DNA from 2 places in the Streptomyces sp. NPDC101194 genome. Region 1 is predicted to be linked to the other one. Evidence: predicted binding sites of a transcription regulator. Region 1 holds the regulator's gene; the other holds the start of a gene.

Evidence for each region. Region 1 encodes HrcA, which represses chaperone genes, less so after heat shock. Its sites were predicted from a motif close to TTNGCACTCNGNNNNNCNGAGTGCNAA; they were not measured.
Region 2: the regulator HrcA is predicted to act here: its motif matches at 5,597-5,623, upstream of groES (co-chaperone GroES).

The regions. Positions count from the first base shown of each region.
Region 1 is NZ_JBIWOS010000001.1:630,853-638,650, forward strand. It holds gene ACIRP2_RS02730 (AMP-dependent synthetase/ligase) at 1-209, shown strand, start outside; gene ACIRP2_RS02735 (SpoIIE family protein phosphatase) at 416-2,347, shown strand; gene hemW (radical SAM family heme chaperone HemW) at 2,494-3,735, shown strand; gene ACIRP2_RS02745 (DUF3097 domain-containing protein) at 3,779-4,600, opposite strand; gene ACIRP2_RS02750 (MBL fold metallo-hydrolase) at 4,626-5,348, opposite strand; gene hrcA (heat-inducible transcriptional repressor HrcA) at 5,547-6,563, shown strand; gene dnaJ (molecular chaperone DnaJ) at 6,564-7,700, shown strand.
Region 2 is NZ_JBIWOS010000002.1:575,018-582,815, forward strand. It holds gene ACIRP2_RS09395 (RNA polymerase sigma factor) at 1-450, shown strand, start outside; gene ACIRP2_RS09400 (class I SAM-dependent methyltransferase) at 609-1,229, opposite strand; gene ACIRP2_RS09405 (hypothetical protein) at 1,325-1,990, shown strand; gene ACIRP2_RS09410 (hypothetical protein) at 2,043-2,408, shown strand; gene ACIRP2_RS09415 (methyltransferase domain-containing protein) at 2,425-3,687, opposite strand; gene ACIRP2_RS09420 (polysaccharide deacetylase family protein) at 3,803-4,753, shown strand; gene ACIRP2_RS09425 (DUF6234 family protein) at 4,965-5,447, opposite strand; gene groES (co-chaperone GroES) at 5,776-6,084, shown strand; gene groL (chaperonin GroEL) at 6,185-7,798, shown strand, end outside.

The DNA of each region.
Region 1 (7,798 bases):
AGGTCGTCGAGCTGATCGAGGGCTACGTGAAGCGGCTCAACGAGGGGCTGCAGCGCTGGCAGACCATCAAGAAGTTCCGGCTGCTGCCCCGCGATCTCGACATCGAGCACGGCGAACTGACGCCCAGTCTGAAGCTGAAGCGGCCGGTCGTGGAGCGTGAGTACAAGGAACTCATCGACGACATGTACGTGGGGTCCCGCGAGGCTTAGCACGGGTCCTTGCGGACCGGTCGCACGGTGCGGCTGCCTCGGCTCCTCTCCGCTCACTTTCTCTGCTCACTTCGGCAACTCGTCGCTTATGGGCATGGTCCATCTGTCACTCTGTCGGTGTCGTCAGCGGCGCCCAGCGAGAACAGACAGAACGAGAACAGACAGAGCGAGAACAGGTCAGGAGCCGCACCGTGGGGCCCATTCCCTTGCAGCGGGACATAGTTCAGCGTCCCGGCACCACCGCCGATCAGGCGGACGCACGACCGGTCGCCCGTACGTCCCTGCCCGGAAACCTCCTCGCGCCCTCCGCGGGCCGCCGCTTCGTGCGGGCCGCTCTCACCGAGTGGACCGCACTCGGACTGCCGGCGGCCGTGGGCTTCAGCGACCGCCTGGCCGATGACGCGGAGGTCGTCGTCAGCGAACTCGTCACCAATGCGGTCGTGCACGCCGGGACCAACGTCGAGCTGCTCTGCCGGCTGGAGGAGACCACCGAGGACGAGGCGGCTGCCCTGGTGCTGGAGGTCTCCGACCACCACCCGGCGCGTGCCGTGCGCAGCGAACGCAAGGAGGACGACGGCGGCACGACGGACGTGACGCAGGACGGCGTCCTCACCGCCTCCGACGGGCCCGCCGAGTACGGTCGCGGGCTCCAGCTCGTCGGCACCCTCGCCGAGCGCTGGGGCATCACCTACCGCACCGGCCTCAAGACCGTCTGGGCGCGCCTCCCCGTCGACGACTGGAACCCGTTCCCCGAATCCTCCACCGACCCGGGCTTCCAGCACGGGCTGCGGGCCGCCGAGCTGCTCGCCCCCACCGCCCGGCGGGCGCTGCGCGACGACGCGGACTGGGCCGGCCGCGGCGCGCTGTCGTTCCTGGCCGAGGCCTCGGACCTGCTCGCCGGCCAGCTCGACGAGGACATCGTGGCGGCGCTGGCCGGACAGTTACTGGTGCCCAGACTCGCCGACTGGTGCGCGGTCTGGCTGGAGCCCGAGAACGGCGGCCCTTCGGCCGTCCCCCGGCTCGCCAGCGTCTGGCACCGGGACGAGGCCGAGACCGGCCCGCTGCGCACGGCGCTGGAGCAGGACCCGATCCGGCTGCCCGAACGCGTGGGCACCGGACCCGTCTCCATGCCCTGGCCGGGCGGCGAGGAGGACGGCGGTGAATCCGCCGGACACGCCGCCGGGTCCGCCCTCGCCTACCGGATCACCTCGGGCGGCCGGACACTCGGCGCCGTGCTCCTGGGCCGGGAGGGGCTGGCACGTGTCCCCGACGAGGTGACCGCCCTGATCGAGGACTTCGTACGCCGCGTCGGCCTCGCCGTGGGCGCCGCCCGCGCCTACACGCGGCAGGCCACCATCAGCCGCATCCTGCAACGCGCGCTGCTGCCCGGCAAGGTCGCCGACATACCGGGCGTCACCAGCTCCCTGGTGTACGAACCCAGCGACGACGGGGTCGTCGGCGGTGACTTCTACGACATCTTCCCGTGCCCCGGCGACCGCTGGTGCTTCGTCCTCGGCGACGTCCAGGGCAGCGGCCCGGAAGCCGCCGTCGTCACCGGCCTCGCCCGGCCCTGGCTCCGGCTGCTGGCCCGTGAGGGGTTCGGCGTCGGCGAGGTGCTCGACCGGCTCAACCGGCTGCTCCTCGACGACGCGATGGAGGCCGCCGAGGCGGCCGCGCTCATGGTGGCCGCGGCCGGCGGCCAGCAGACGGCCGACACCGGACAGTCCCGCTTTCTCTCCCTGCTGTACGGGGAACTCGTGCCGCTGCCCGACGGCGGCGTGCGCTGCACCCTCGCCAGCGCGGGCCACCCGCTGCCGCTGCTGCTGCGGCCCGACGGAGAGGTGCGCCCGGCCGCCGAGCCGCAGATGCTGCTCGGGATCTTCGACGATGTCGCGTACGAGAGCCAGAGCTTCGACCTGGCGCCCGGCGACAGCCTGCTGTGCGTCACGGACGGCGTGACGGAGCGGCGCTGCGGGCCGCTCATGTTCGACGACGGGGACGGCCTGGCCCTCGCGCTCGCCGACTGTGCCGGGCTGTCGGCGGACGGGATCGCGGACCGGATCAAGCGGGCCGTGCACGAGTTCGCCGAGCGGCCGCCCGACGACGATCTGGCCCTGCTGGTGCTCCAGGCGGGGTGAGGACGAGAACGAGGGGACGAGGGGGGAGCAGGGGAAGGACGAGGGGACGGTGCGGTGCGGTCGCCGGGGGGCGGCCGTGCGGTCCGTGGGCGCCGTCGTTCCGTGATCACGGGCGTGGCTCGGAGGTTCCCGGACGGCGAGCGACAATGGGCGGTATGCCTTCCGTACTGCCCGCTGGTGAACCCGTACCCGACGACGGGGCGCTGCCCCGCCATGCCCTGGAAGGCGCCGCCGCCCGGCCGCTCGGCTTCTACCTGCATGTGCCCTACTGCGCGACCCGCTGCGGCTACTGCGACTTCAACACGTACACCGCCACCGAGCTGCGCGGCTCCGGCGGCGCCCTGGCATCCCGAGACAACTACGCGGCGCATCTGATCGGCGAGGTCCGCCAGGCCCGCAAGGTCCTCGGCGACGACCCGCGCCCGGTCCGCACGGTCTTCGTCGGCGGCGGTACGCCGACCCTGCTGGCCGCCGCGGACCTGGTGCGGATGCTGGGAGCGATCCGCGAGGAGTTCGGGCTGGCGGACGATGCCGAGATCACCACCGAGGCCAATCCGGAGTCCGTCGGTCCGGCATATCTGTCCGAGCTGCGGGAGGGGGGCTTCAACCGGATCTCGTTCGGGATGCAGAGCGCGCGGCAGCACGTGCTGAAGATCCTGGACCGTACGCACACGCCGGGACGGCCCGAGGCGTGCGTAGCCGAGGCGCGGGAGGCGGGCTTCGAGCACATCAACCTCGACCTGATCTACGGCACGCCCGGGGAGTCCGACGACGACTGGCGGGCCTCGCTGGACGCGGCGATCGGAGCGGGGCCGGACCATGTGTCGGCGTACGCGCTGATCGTGGAGGAGGGGACGCAGCTGGCCCGCCGGATCCGGCGCGGCGAGATCCCGATGACCGATGACGACGCCCATGCGGACCGTTACCTGATCGCGGACGAGGCGATGGCCGCGGCGGGCTTCTCCTGGTACGAGGTGTCGAACTGGGCCCGTACGCCCGAGGGCCGCTGCCTGCACAACGAGCTGTACTGGCGCGGCGCCGACTGGTGGGGCGCAGGTCCCGGGGCGCACAGCCATGTCGGTGGGGTGCGCTGGTGGAACGTCAAGCATCCGGGGGCGTACGCGCAGGCCCTGGCCGAGGGGCGGTCGCCCGGCGCCGGGCGCGAGATCCTCACCGCGGAGGACCGCCGGGTCGAGCGGATCCTTTTGGAGCTGCGGCTCGTGGACGGCTGCCCGCTGGCGCTGCTGGCACCGGCGGGGCTGGCCGCGGCGGGGCGGGCGGTGGAGGACGGGCTGCTGGAACGCGGGCCGTACGAGGAGGGGCGGGCGGTGCTCACCCTGCGCGGGAGGCTGCTGGCGGACGCGGTGGTGCGGGACCTGGTGGACTGAGGGGCGGAGCGGGGCCGGGCTCCGACCCCGGCCCTCGGAGGAGCTACTCGGGCGGCGCCGTCACGAAGTCGATCAGATGCTCCACCGAGCCCAGCAGTGCCGGTTCCAGGTCCCGGTACGAGCGCACCGTGGAAAGGATCCGCTGCCAGGCCGCCCCCGTGTTCTCCGGCCAGCCCAGCGAGCGGCACACGCCCGTCTTCCAGTCCTGGCCGCGCGGCACCACCGGCCATGCCGGAATGCCCACGGACGACGGCTTCACCGCCTCCCACACGTCGATGTAGGGGTGGCCGACCACCAGGACGTCCGCGTCAGAGACCAGGTCCGCGATCCTGGACTCCTTGGAGCCGGGGACCAGGTGGTCGACCAGGACGCCGAGCCTGGCGTCCGGGCCGGGCGAGAACTCGCGCACGATGGCCGGGAGGTCGTCGATGCCCTCCAGGTACTCGACGACCACGCCCTCGATCCGCAGGTCGTCGCCCCAGACCCGTTCGACCAGTTCCGCGTCGTGGCGTCCCTCCACATAGATCCGGCCCGCCCGCGCCACCCGGGCGCGCGCCCCGGGGACCGCGACCGATCCCGAGGCCGTACGCGTGGGACGCACGGGACCGGCGGCCGACGGGCGTACCAGCGTGACCACCCGGCCCTCCAGCAGGAAGCCGCGCGGCTCCATCGGGAACACCCGGTGCTTGCCGAAACGGTCCTCCAGGGTCACGGTCGGCCCCTGGGCCGTCTTCTCGCAGCGGATCACCGCACCGCAGAATCCGGTGGAGACCTCCTCCACGACCAGATCGGGCTCGGCGGGGACCTCGGGAACGGGGGCGGACCTCTTCCACGGCGGGGTCAGGTCCGGCTGGTAGCTGCGCATCGGACGACGATAGGACGACAACACCTCACGACACGCCGAAGAGGGCGGCCAGCCGGTCGCGCTGGGCCCTGACGAACGCCGCGTCCACCACCGCCCCGTGTCCCGGGACGTACACCGCGTCCTCGCCGCCGAGCGCCAGCAGCCGGTCCAGCGCGGCCGGCCAACGGGAAGGCGCCGCGTCCGGGCCCGCCTGCGGTTCGCCGGACTCCTCGACCAGGTCGCCGCAGAGCACCACCGTCGGGGAGCCGGGGACGAGGGCCACCAGATCCTGGCCGCTGTGGGCGGGGCCCATGTTCACCAGCAGCACCTGACGGCCGCCGCCCAGATCGAGGGTCCACTCGCCGCACACCTCGTGTTGAGGCGCCACCAGCACACCGGCGGCCTCCACCGCGTCGTGCTCGGGCACCCCGTGGCGCACCGCGTCGGAGCACAGCTCGTCCGCCCCGCGCTCCAGGAGACCGGCCATGCCGACCGCTCCGTACACCTCGGCGCCGGAGAAGGCCGCGGTGCCGAGCACATGGTCGAAATGGGGGTGGCTGAGTGCGATATGCGTCACCCTCCGACCCAGCAGGGCCTGTGCCTGGGCCCGCACCTGTGCCCCCTCGCGGAGCGTCGATCCGGTGTCGTAGAGCAGCGCGCCGTCCGTTCCGGCCACCAGCGCGACCGTCGCATCCCACCCGGGAAGCCGCCGCCGGCCCACTCCGTGACCGAGTCGCTCCCAGCCGAACTCTTCCCAAGAGGCGTTCATACCGCGACGCTATCCGCAAAAGACCTGCACGGTATCGCGGCAGGGTGGCCGGTCGCCCTTGCTAGGCCCCCACTCGTCCGCCGTACACTGGCCGGGGGGTTGCTGGCACTCACATCGACAGAGTGCCAGGAGGATTCCTGGGAAAGAAACAGGAACGGCCCGAGAACCACCGAGGAAACACAGCTGGAGGTGTGCGCGATGCTCAGCGAACGCAGACTCGAAGTGCTGCGCGCCATCGTCCAGGACTATGTCGGCACCGAGGAGCCCGTCGGCTCCAAGGCGCTCACCGAACGGCACAAGCTGGGGGTCTCCCCGGCCACCGTCCGCAACGACATGGCGGTGCTGGAGGACGAGGGCTTCATCGCCCAGCCCCACACCAGCGCGGGACGCATCCCGACGGACAAGGGCTACCGGCTCTTCGTCGACAAGCTCGCGGGCGTCAAGCCCCTCTCGTCGCCGGAACGTCGCGCCATTCACAACTTCCTCGACGGCGCTGTCGACCTCGACGACGTCGTGGGCCGCACCGTTCGGCTGCTCGCGCAGCTGACCCGGCAGGTCGCCATCGTGCAGTACCCCTCGCTGACCCGGTCCACGGTGCGGCATGTGGAACTGCTCTCGCTGGCGTCCGCCCGGCTGATGCTCGTGCTGATCACGGACACCGGCCGGGTCGAACAGCGCATGATCGACTGCCCCGCTCCGTTCGGTGAGACCTCTCTCGCCGATCTGCGGGCCCGGCTCAACAGCCGGGTCGTCGGGCGCCGCTTCACGGACGTCCCGCAGCTGGTGCAGGACCTGCCGGAATCCTTCGAGAGCGAGGACCGGGGAACCGTGTCCACCGTGCTCTCCACCCTGCTCGAAACCCTCGTCGAGGAGACGGAGGAGCGGCTGATGATCGGCGGCACCTCCAACCTCACCCGGTTCGGGCACGACTTCCCCGTGATGATCCGGCCGGTGCTGGAGGCATTGGAGGAGCAGGTCGTGCTGCTGAAGCTGCTCGGCGAGGCCAAGGACTCGGGCATGACCGTACGGATCGGGCACGAGAACGCCCACGAGGGCCTCAACTCCACGTCCGTCGTCGCGGTCGGCTACGGTTCGGGCGACGAGGCAGTCGCCAAACTCGGCGTGGTCGGACCGACCCGCATGGACTACCCCGGAACGATGGGAGCGGTACGCGCAGTGGCACGTTACGTCGGACAGATCCTGGCGGAGTCGTAAGTGGCCACGGACTACTACGCCGTACTCGGCGTACGCCGCGACGCATCTCAGGACGAGATCAAGAAGGCATTCCGGCGGCTCGCCCGTGAGCTGCATCCGGATGTGAACCCCGATCCGAAGACCCAGGAGCGGTTCAAGGAGATCAACGCCGCCTACGAGGTGCTGTCGGACCCGCAGAAGAAGCAGGTCTACGACCTCGGCGGCGACCCGCTGTCCGCCTCCGGCGGCGGTGGCGCGGGCGGATTCGGACAGGGCGGCTTCGGCAACTTCTCCGACATCATGGACGCGTTCTTCGGCACGTCGTCGCAGCGCGGACCCCGTTCGCGCACCCGGCGCGGTCAGGACGCGATGATCCGGCTGGAGATCGACCTGGCAGAGGCCGCGTTCGGCACCACCAAGGACATCCAGGTCGACACGGCCGTCGTCTGCGCGACCTGCAACGGCGAGGGCGCCGCGCCCGGCACCTCCGCCCAGACCTGTGACATGTGTCGCGGCCGCGGTGAGGTCTCCCAGGTCACCCGGTCCTTCCTGGGCCAGGTCATGACCTCGCGGCCCTGCCCGCAGTGCCAGGGCTTCGGCACGGTCGTGCCGACCCCCTGCCCGGAGTGTGCCGGCGACGGCCGCATCCGCTCGCGGCGCACACTCACCGTGAAGATCCCCGCAGGTGTCGACAACGGCACGCGCATCCAGCTCGCGGGCGAGGGCGAGGTCGGCCCCGGCGGCGGCCCGGCCGGCGATCTCTACGTGGAGATCCACGAGCTGCCGCACCCGGTGTTCCAGCGCCGCGGCGACGATCTGCACTGCACGGTCACCATCCCCATGACGGCGGGCGCGCTCGGCACCAAGGTGCCGCTGGAGACGCTCGACGGACTGGAGGAGGTCGACATCAGACCCGGCACCCAGTCCGGCCAGTCCGTCCCGTTGCACGGACGCGGCATCACGCATCTGCGGGGCGGCGGGCGCGGCGATCTGATCGTGCACGTCGAGGTGATGACCCCGACGAAGCTGGATCCGGAGCAGGAACGACTGTTGCGGGACCTGGCGAAGATGCGCGGAGAGGAGCGGCCCACCGGCCAGTTCCAGCCCGGACAGCAGGGGCTCTTCTCCCGGCTGAAGGACGCCTTCAACGGCCGCTGACGGTCCCCGCACACCGTTCCTGACCGCCGGACGGGCTCGCTCACCGGGCCCGTCCGGCGTTTAAGGGCAAAATGGACCGCAGGCCGCGCACGCCGAGG
Region 2 (7,798 bases), on a different contig from region 1:
ATCCGGCGCGGCGTCGCGGCCCTGGAACGGGCCGTGGCGGCGACGGAGCAGGGTGCCGGGCTCGGTCCGTACACCGTGCAGGCGGCGATCGCCGCCTGCCACGCACGGGCGGTGACGTACGAGGACACGGACTGGGGCACCATCGCCGCCCTCTACGACCGCCTCGCCGCGATCGCGCCGTCCCCGGTCGTCGAGCTCAACCGGGCCGTCGCGGTCTCGATGGCCGAGGGCCCCGCGGCCGGCCTCGCCCTGGCCGACGCCCTGGCCGCCGACCCGGCGCTCAGGAGCTACCACCTGCTGCCCAGCGTCCGAGGGGACCTGCTGGCCAGGATGGGCCGCACGGACGAGGCACGGGCGGAGTTCGTGCGGGCGGCCGGACTGACCCGCAACGCACGCGAACGCGAACTGCTCCTGGACCGCGCCGCCCATCCGGAGCGCGCCGGGCGATGAGTTCCGGGCGCCGCGCCGGTCCACTCCACCCCGCAGGGCCCCGGGCACCGGGGCGATCCGGCTGTCGGCGGACTGTGCGACGCAGACTGTGCGACGCGGGACGGGTGGACGGCGCGTGCCCCGGGCGCACCGGGGGCGGCAGCCCGTTCCCGGCCCGGTCAGGGGGCGGCGACCCCCATCGCGTCGGCCGCCATCGGCTTCGGGGCGCCCTTCGCGTAGAACACCTCGAGATCGACGATCGTGAACCCCGCGGCCGTCAGCATCTCGGGGATGGACCGGGTCAGATGGCACCCGCCGAAGAGCCGTCGCTCCAGTGGATCGAGGCGGCGCTGCCAGCGGCGTACGTCCTCGTCCTTCTCCGGCGCCAGCCCGTGCTCCAGGAAGTGCAGGGTCGCGCCGGGCTTGAGGACCCGCCGCACCTCGCGCAGCGCCGCGTCGGCGTCGGGGATGGTGCACAGCGCCCACGTCGAGAGGGCACCGTCGAAGGTGTTGTCCTCGAACGGCAGGTACTGACTGTCCAGGCAGGCGCGCCGCACCAGGGCGTGCCCCGCGTCGATGCGGTCCCGGGCCAGCTTCCAGCCGAGATCGGACGGCTCGACCGCGGCCACGTCGGTGACGGCCTCCGGGTAGAACGGGACGTTGTGCCCGGAGCCGAACCCGATCTCGATGATCTCGCCGTACAGGCCTTCGCAGACCCGGCGCCGCAGCGGCTCGACCGCCTTGGAGCGGCCGGCGGCATCGGCGATCCGGGGCACGATCCGTTCGGCATAGAACCCCATCGTGAACCTCCGTGTGTCGCTTTCCAGCATGGCACCCCGGCGGCCCCGACGCACCGTGCCGTCGGCAGGTGTCCACGGTCGATAGGGTCTGGCCCATGTTCAGCCGCGCACAACTGCCGCCGCCCCCACCGCCCGTGGAGATACGTTCCTGGCCCGACCGTGAGGCGCTGCTCACCGACCGGGCCGTGGTGCTGGGGGAGTTGGTGAAGAGGCACCTCTCACCGGGGCGGCTGGTGACGCTGTGGCTGTGGGGGGCGCTCTGCGCGGTCGGCTGGTCGCTGGTGAGCGCGGCGCTCATCACGTTCGAGGAGACCTACGACATCTTCAGCGCCGTGCTCGCCGTGATCCTCGCCGGAATGGGCGCCTGTTGCGCGGTGCCCGCGGTCGTCCTCGTCGTCATCGGACTGCGCCACGACCTCGACATCCGCCGACTGCTCGACGCCTGGGGCGGGTTGGACCGCGATCCGGTGCGCGACGCGCGTTTGAGGATGCCGGGCGTCAGTCTCGTCTGGTTGCTGTTGTCCTTCGCGCTGTGCGTGCTCGGGCTGTACACCTGCATCGCGGTCCCGGCGACCGACGAGGCGGTCCGGGGCGGTTTCGGCCTCGCCGCCCTGGTCATGGGACTCGGGACGATCTGCTGGCTCGTCGGACTGATCGGCGTCACCAAGGCCTTCGCCCACCGCCGTTGGGTGCTGCGAGTACTGGTCGGGGCGTCCTCCCCGGAGCCGCTGTTCTCCGCCGGGGGCGGTGCACACCGCTGAGCCGGACCTATCCTGGCCGGACACATGAGTCACGCAGGGGGAGGAGTGTCACATGGAGTGGTACTGGTGGGTGCTCATCATCTTCTGGACGGGCGGCTTCGGATGGGCCGTCGACAACGTCCGTACCGCACTGCGCAACCGGCACAGCCGCAAGCTGGAACTGCTGGAGGCGGCCAGGCAGGAGCGGCTGGCCGTCGAAGCGGCCCACAAGCCGCCGGAGCCGGTCTGCGGCTGCACGCACCATCTCGCCAAGCACGACAAGCAGGGCAGGTGCCATGAGCGGGTCGAGGTGCCGACGGCCTGGGACGAGGCCAAGAAGCCGGTCCGTTTCGAGGCCGGTCAGTGCAACTGCCAGCAGTACGTGGGTCCTCAGCCACTCTCCCAGGTGTACGCCGAGGACCTGACCGACCTGGCCTGACGGCCGTCCCCGCCGGTCAGGCGGGACCGGTCAGCGGGTGGCCGATCAGCATCGTCGGCGCTCCGGCCACCCGGGTCAGGAAGACCGTCGCCGCGTTCGGCCCCTGGAGCTTCATCCTGCGGCGCAGCTCCTCCGGCTCGACGGCCGAGCCACGCTTCTTCACCGTCAGGACGCCGACCTTCCGCTCCCTCAGCAGCGCCTTCAGCCGCTTCATGTGGAACGGCAGCCGGTCGGTGATCTCGTACCCGGTGGTGTACGGGGAGTCGTACGGCTCGTCGCTCGTGACGTACGCGATGGTCTCGTCGATCAGGCGGCCGTCGCACCGCGCCACGATGTCGGCGACCAGATGGGCGCGGATGACGGCGCCGTCCGGCTCGTACAGATAGCGGCCGACCGGGCCGACGGGCGGGGCGGGCAGCGGGGCCGGGGACCACAGCGCGGCGCCGGCCGGCAGCACGGTGGCGCGGTACGAACCGGCCGTGAAGCCCTCACCGAACCAGAGCACCGCCTCCTTCACGTCGCCGCCGTCCGAGATCCACTCGGCCTCGGCACGTGCCGGGATCGCCTCGTGCGGGATGCCGGGGGCGATCTTCAGCGCGGCGCGCGGGGCCCCGAGCGCCGCGCCGGTCGCCCAGGAGAGCGGCGGCGAGTACGCCTCGGGGTCGAAGATCCTGCCCCTGCCGCCGCGCCGCGCCGGATCGACGAAGACCGCGTCGTACGGCGAGGTGTCGATCCCGGTGACATCGGCGCGGCGCACCTCGATCAGACCGTCCAGGCCGAGCGCGGCGGCGTTGGCACGGGCCACCTCGGCGGTCAGCGGATCGCGGTCCACGGCCAGGACCGAGATGCCCGCCCGCGCGAGCGCGATCGCGTCGCCGCCGATCCCGCAGCAGAGGTCGGCGACGCTGCGCACTCCCGCCTCCACGAACCGCCGCGCGCGATGGGTGGCCACCGAGGTACGGGTCGCCTGCTCGACGCCGTTCGGCGTGAAGAACATCCGGTACGCGTCCTCGGCGCCGAATTTCGCCACCGCCCGCTGCCGCAGCCGCGCCTGTCCCAGCGCGGCGGACACCAGGGCGGCCGGATGGGTGCGGCGCAGCCGGGTGGCGGTGGCGAGCTCCTGGGCGGGGTCGTACGAGCGCAGCCCGTCCAGCAGCGCCGCGCCCTCCGGCGTGCGCAGGGCCATGAAGGCGGCGAGCGGGTCGGCGGCGTCGGACGGGTCGGGGGCGTCGGACGGGCCGTTCGGGTCGTTCGGGGCGAGAGCGTTCACCCGTCCCATTGTGAGCCAGCCGGGTTGACCGGCGGACCCGGCGGCGGTGTCGGGCTCCTGGGTCCGGAACGGGCTGGCAGTATGCGACTCCGTATGACTTATACGACAAAAGGAAGAATTAGACGTGGAGAGGCGAGAATCAGGCACGTTCGACACCGGCACGCACCGGCCGACCCGCGTGGTCCTGGCCGTACTCCTGCTCGCCGCGATCGGCTCGGGCTGCGCGTCCGGGGCCGGCGGCCGGGGCGACGCGGACACCGGGCACCCGGGCGGTCCCGGACAGAAGGCGGGTCCCGGGCAGCCGGCCGAACTGGGCCGCGCACCCGACGGATCCCATGAGAACGCGAGGCTCGCCCCGGCCGTGCGGGCGGCCCTCGCGAAGAAATGGGGACTGGGCGGGCCACCGCTGGTCGCGCCTTTGCCGCCCGCGGTGAAGCCGCACCTCACCACCCGGGAGGGGTTCGAGGCCGAGGGCGGCGACGACTCGCTGCCGCCGGTGTTCACCACCGTCCCGACCAAGGACCGGGTCGTCTTCCTGACGATGGACGACGGTTCCGAGAAGGACCCCGAGCTGCTGCGGATGATGGACGAGCTGGACATCCCGTACAGCGCGTTCCTCAGCGACTACGAGGTGAGCGACAACTACGGGTACTTCGGCGAGGCGCAGCGGCTGGGCGTGTCCCTCAACAACCACACGCTCAACCACCCCTATCTGCCCGGCCTCTCCTACAGCGGGCAGAAGCGTGAGATCTGCGACCAGCAGGACATCATCGAGAAGCAGTTCGGCAAGCGTCCGACCCTCTTCCGTCCGCCGTACGGCAACTACGACGGGGACACGCTCCGCATCGCGAAGTCCTGCGGCATCGAGGCCGTGCCGCTCTGGAACGCGGAAGCGTTCCCGGACCACATGGAATGGCGCGAGGGGGACCAGGACCTGCACCCCGGCGACATCATCCTCACGCACTTCCGCGGCCGGAAGGAGTGGGGAGCCGGCATGACCGACCTGGTCCGCGCCGTCATGAAGACCATCACGGACAAGGGGTACGCCGTGGCCCGGCTGGAGGACTACGTATGACAAGGGCGCACCGGCTGCTCGCCGGACTGCTGACAGCGGGTGCGCTGCTGACCGCCACCACCGCGTGCGCACAGTCGGTGGACCCGATCGAACGGCTGGGCCGCAAGGCCGCGCAGAAGATGACCCGGCCGCGGCCGACGCCCCAGGCCGGCCCGCGAGCGCGTCCGCGCGGCGCTCACGGGGCGCCGCGGTCGCTGGTCGTCGCCTGCCCTCAGCCGCCGGAGTCCAGGCACTCGTGGTCGTCGCCGCCGCTGAGGCACTGGTGGCCGGGCCGTCCGGGGTCGTACGAGGGGGCGGGGGCCGGTGCCGGGTGCGAGCGGCGGTAGTCCTCGTGCCCGGTCTGCACCGTGACCAGGCACAGCAGCAGTGCGGCCAGGACCTGGATCCCACCCGCCCAGGGCCAGTTCGAGCGGATCAGGACCACGGCGAACAGGGAGACCACCGCGGCGAACCCGCCGAAGACGAGGGCCGGCGTCCAGTCCATGGGCGGCGGACCGGTTGCCTCCCGGCCGTCGAGGTCCAGTCGCGAGACCGTCAGGGAGTAGGCGGCGACCGCGCAGATCAGCCCTTCCAGGGCCACCAGCAGCAGACCGAGCAGCACGTCGAGACAGCCGTTGACGGTGCGCGAGTGGTGCCGCGCGGTCGAGGGGCGGGGCGAGGGCGGGGCCGGCGGGCCGTACGGAGATCCGGGCACGCCATCACGGTCGTACGGAACGGATCGGTCCGTCCCCGCGTTGTCCTCAAGGTGTCCGGACCGTTGCCCGGACTGGTGTGCGGTCCGCCGCGCGGGGGTGGCGAGCTGCGGGGGCGGGCAGGGGTCTCGGCACGCCACGACTGGCTGAATTGGCACTCCGCTTGACCGAGTGCTAATCCCGGTCATAGTCTCGGTGCTGGCACTCACCACTGGAGAGTGCCAGCAGTACTGCGCGACTGGCAGGTCCGGCACCCGCGACGACGGATCCACCTGGTCGCCACCCAAAGACTCTTAACCCCGTGAGATCTCCGAAGGGGGAGACCGGATCGTGTCGACCGCCAGCACCAAGGTTGCGATCAAGCCGCTCGAGGACCGCATTGTGGTCCAGCCGCTCGACGCCGAGCAGACCACGGCCTCCGGCCTGGTCATTCCGGACACCGCCAAGGAGAAGCCCCAGGAGGGCGTCGTCCTGGCCGTGGGCCCGGGCCGCTTCGAGAACGGCGAGCGCCTTCCGCTCGACGTCAAGACCGGCGACGTCGTTCTGTACAGCAAGTACGGCGGCACCGAGGTGAAGTACAACGGCGAGGAGTACCTCGTCCTCTCGGCTCGCGACGTTCTCGCGATCATCGAGAAGTAATTCACCCACGTTTGCTTCTGTTCTGCGCCCCTGGCCCCCTGCGAACTAACCAGCCGGGCGGTCGGGGGCGCAGTTCATTTGAGAGGAAAGCTCAGCTCCCATGGCGAAGATTCTGAAGTTCGACGAGGACGCCCGTCGCGCCCTTGAGCGCGGCGTCAACAAGCTTGCCGACACGGTCAAGGTGACGATCGGCCCCAAGGGCCGCAACGTCGTCATCGACAAGAAGTTCGGCGCTCCCACCATCACCAACGACGGTGTCACCATCGCGCGCGAGGTCGAGCTCGACGACCCGTACGAGAACCTCGGCGCCCAGCTGGTGAAGGAAGTGGCGACCAAGACCAACGACGTCGCGGGTGACGGTACGACCACCGCCACCGTGCTGGCCCAGGCGCTCGTCCGCGAGGGTCTGCGCAACGTCGCCGCGGGTGCTTCCCCGGCCGCCCTGAAGAAGGGCATCGACGCCGCGGTCAAGGCCGTGTCCGAGGAGCTCCTCGCGACCGCCCGTCCGATCGACGACAAGACCGACATCGCCGCCGTCGCCGCGCTCTCCGCGCAGGACCCGCAGGTCGGCGAGCTCATCGCGGACGCGATGGACAAGGTCGGCAAGGACGGTGTCATCACCGTCGAGGAGTCCAACACCTTCGGTCTGGACCTCGACTTCACCGAGGGCATGGCCTTCGACAAGGGCTACCTGTCCCCGTACATGGTGACCGACCAGGAGCGCATGGAGGCCGTCCTCGACGACCCGTACATCCTGATCCACCAGGGCAAGATCGGCTCGATCCAGGAGCTGCTCCCGCTGCTGGAGAAGGTCATCCAGGCCGGTGGCTCCAAGCCGCTGCTGATCATCGCCGAGGACGTCGAGGGCGAGGCGCTGTCGACCCTCGTCGTCAACAAGATCCGCGGCACCTTCAACGCCGTCGCGGTGAAGGCCCCGGGCTTCGGTGACCGCCGCAAGGCCATGCTCGGCGACATCGCCACCCTCACCGGTGCGACCGTCATCGCCGAGGAGGTCGGCCTCAAGCTCGACCAGGCCGGTCTGGACGTGCTGGGCACCGCCCGCCGCGTCACCGTCTCCAAGGACGACACGACGATCGTGGACGGCGGCGGCGAGCCCGGCGACGTCAAGGGCCGGGTCAACCAGATCAAGGCCGAGATCGAGGCCACGGACTCCGACTGGGACCGCGAGAAGCTCCAGGAGCGCCTCGCGAAGCTGGCCGGCGGCGTGTGCGTGATCCGTGTCGGTGCCGCCACCGAGGTGGAGCTGAAGGAGAAGAAGCACCGTCTGGAGGACGCCATCTCCGCGACCCGCGCCGCGGTCGAGGAGGGCATCGTCTCCGGTGGTGGCTCCGCCATCGTCCACGCCGTCAAGGTCCTCGACGGCAACCTCGGCAAGACGGGCGACGAGGCCACCGGTGTCGCGGTCGTGCGCCGCGCCGCGGTCGAGCCGCTGCGCTGGATCGCCGAGAACGCGGGCCTCGAGGGTTACGTCATCACCTCGAAGGTCGCCGAGCTCGACAAGGGCCAGGGCTTCAACGCCGCGACCGGCGAGTACGGCGACCTGGTGAAGGCCGGCGTCATCGACCCGGTCAAGGTCACCCGCTCCGCGCTGGAGAACGCCGCGTCCATCGCGTCGCTGCTGCTGACGACCGAGACGCTGGTCGTCGAGAAGCCGGCCGAGGAAGAGGCCGAGGCCGGTCACGGCCACGGTCAC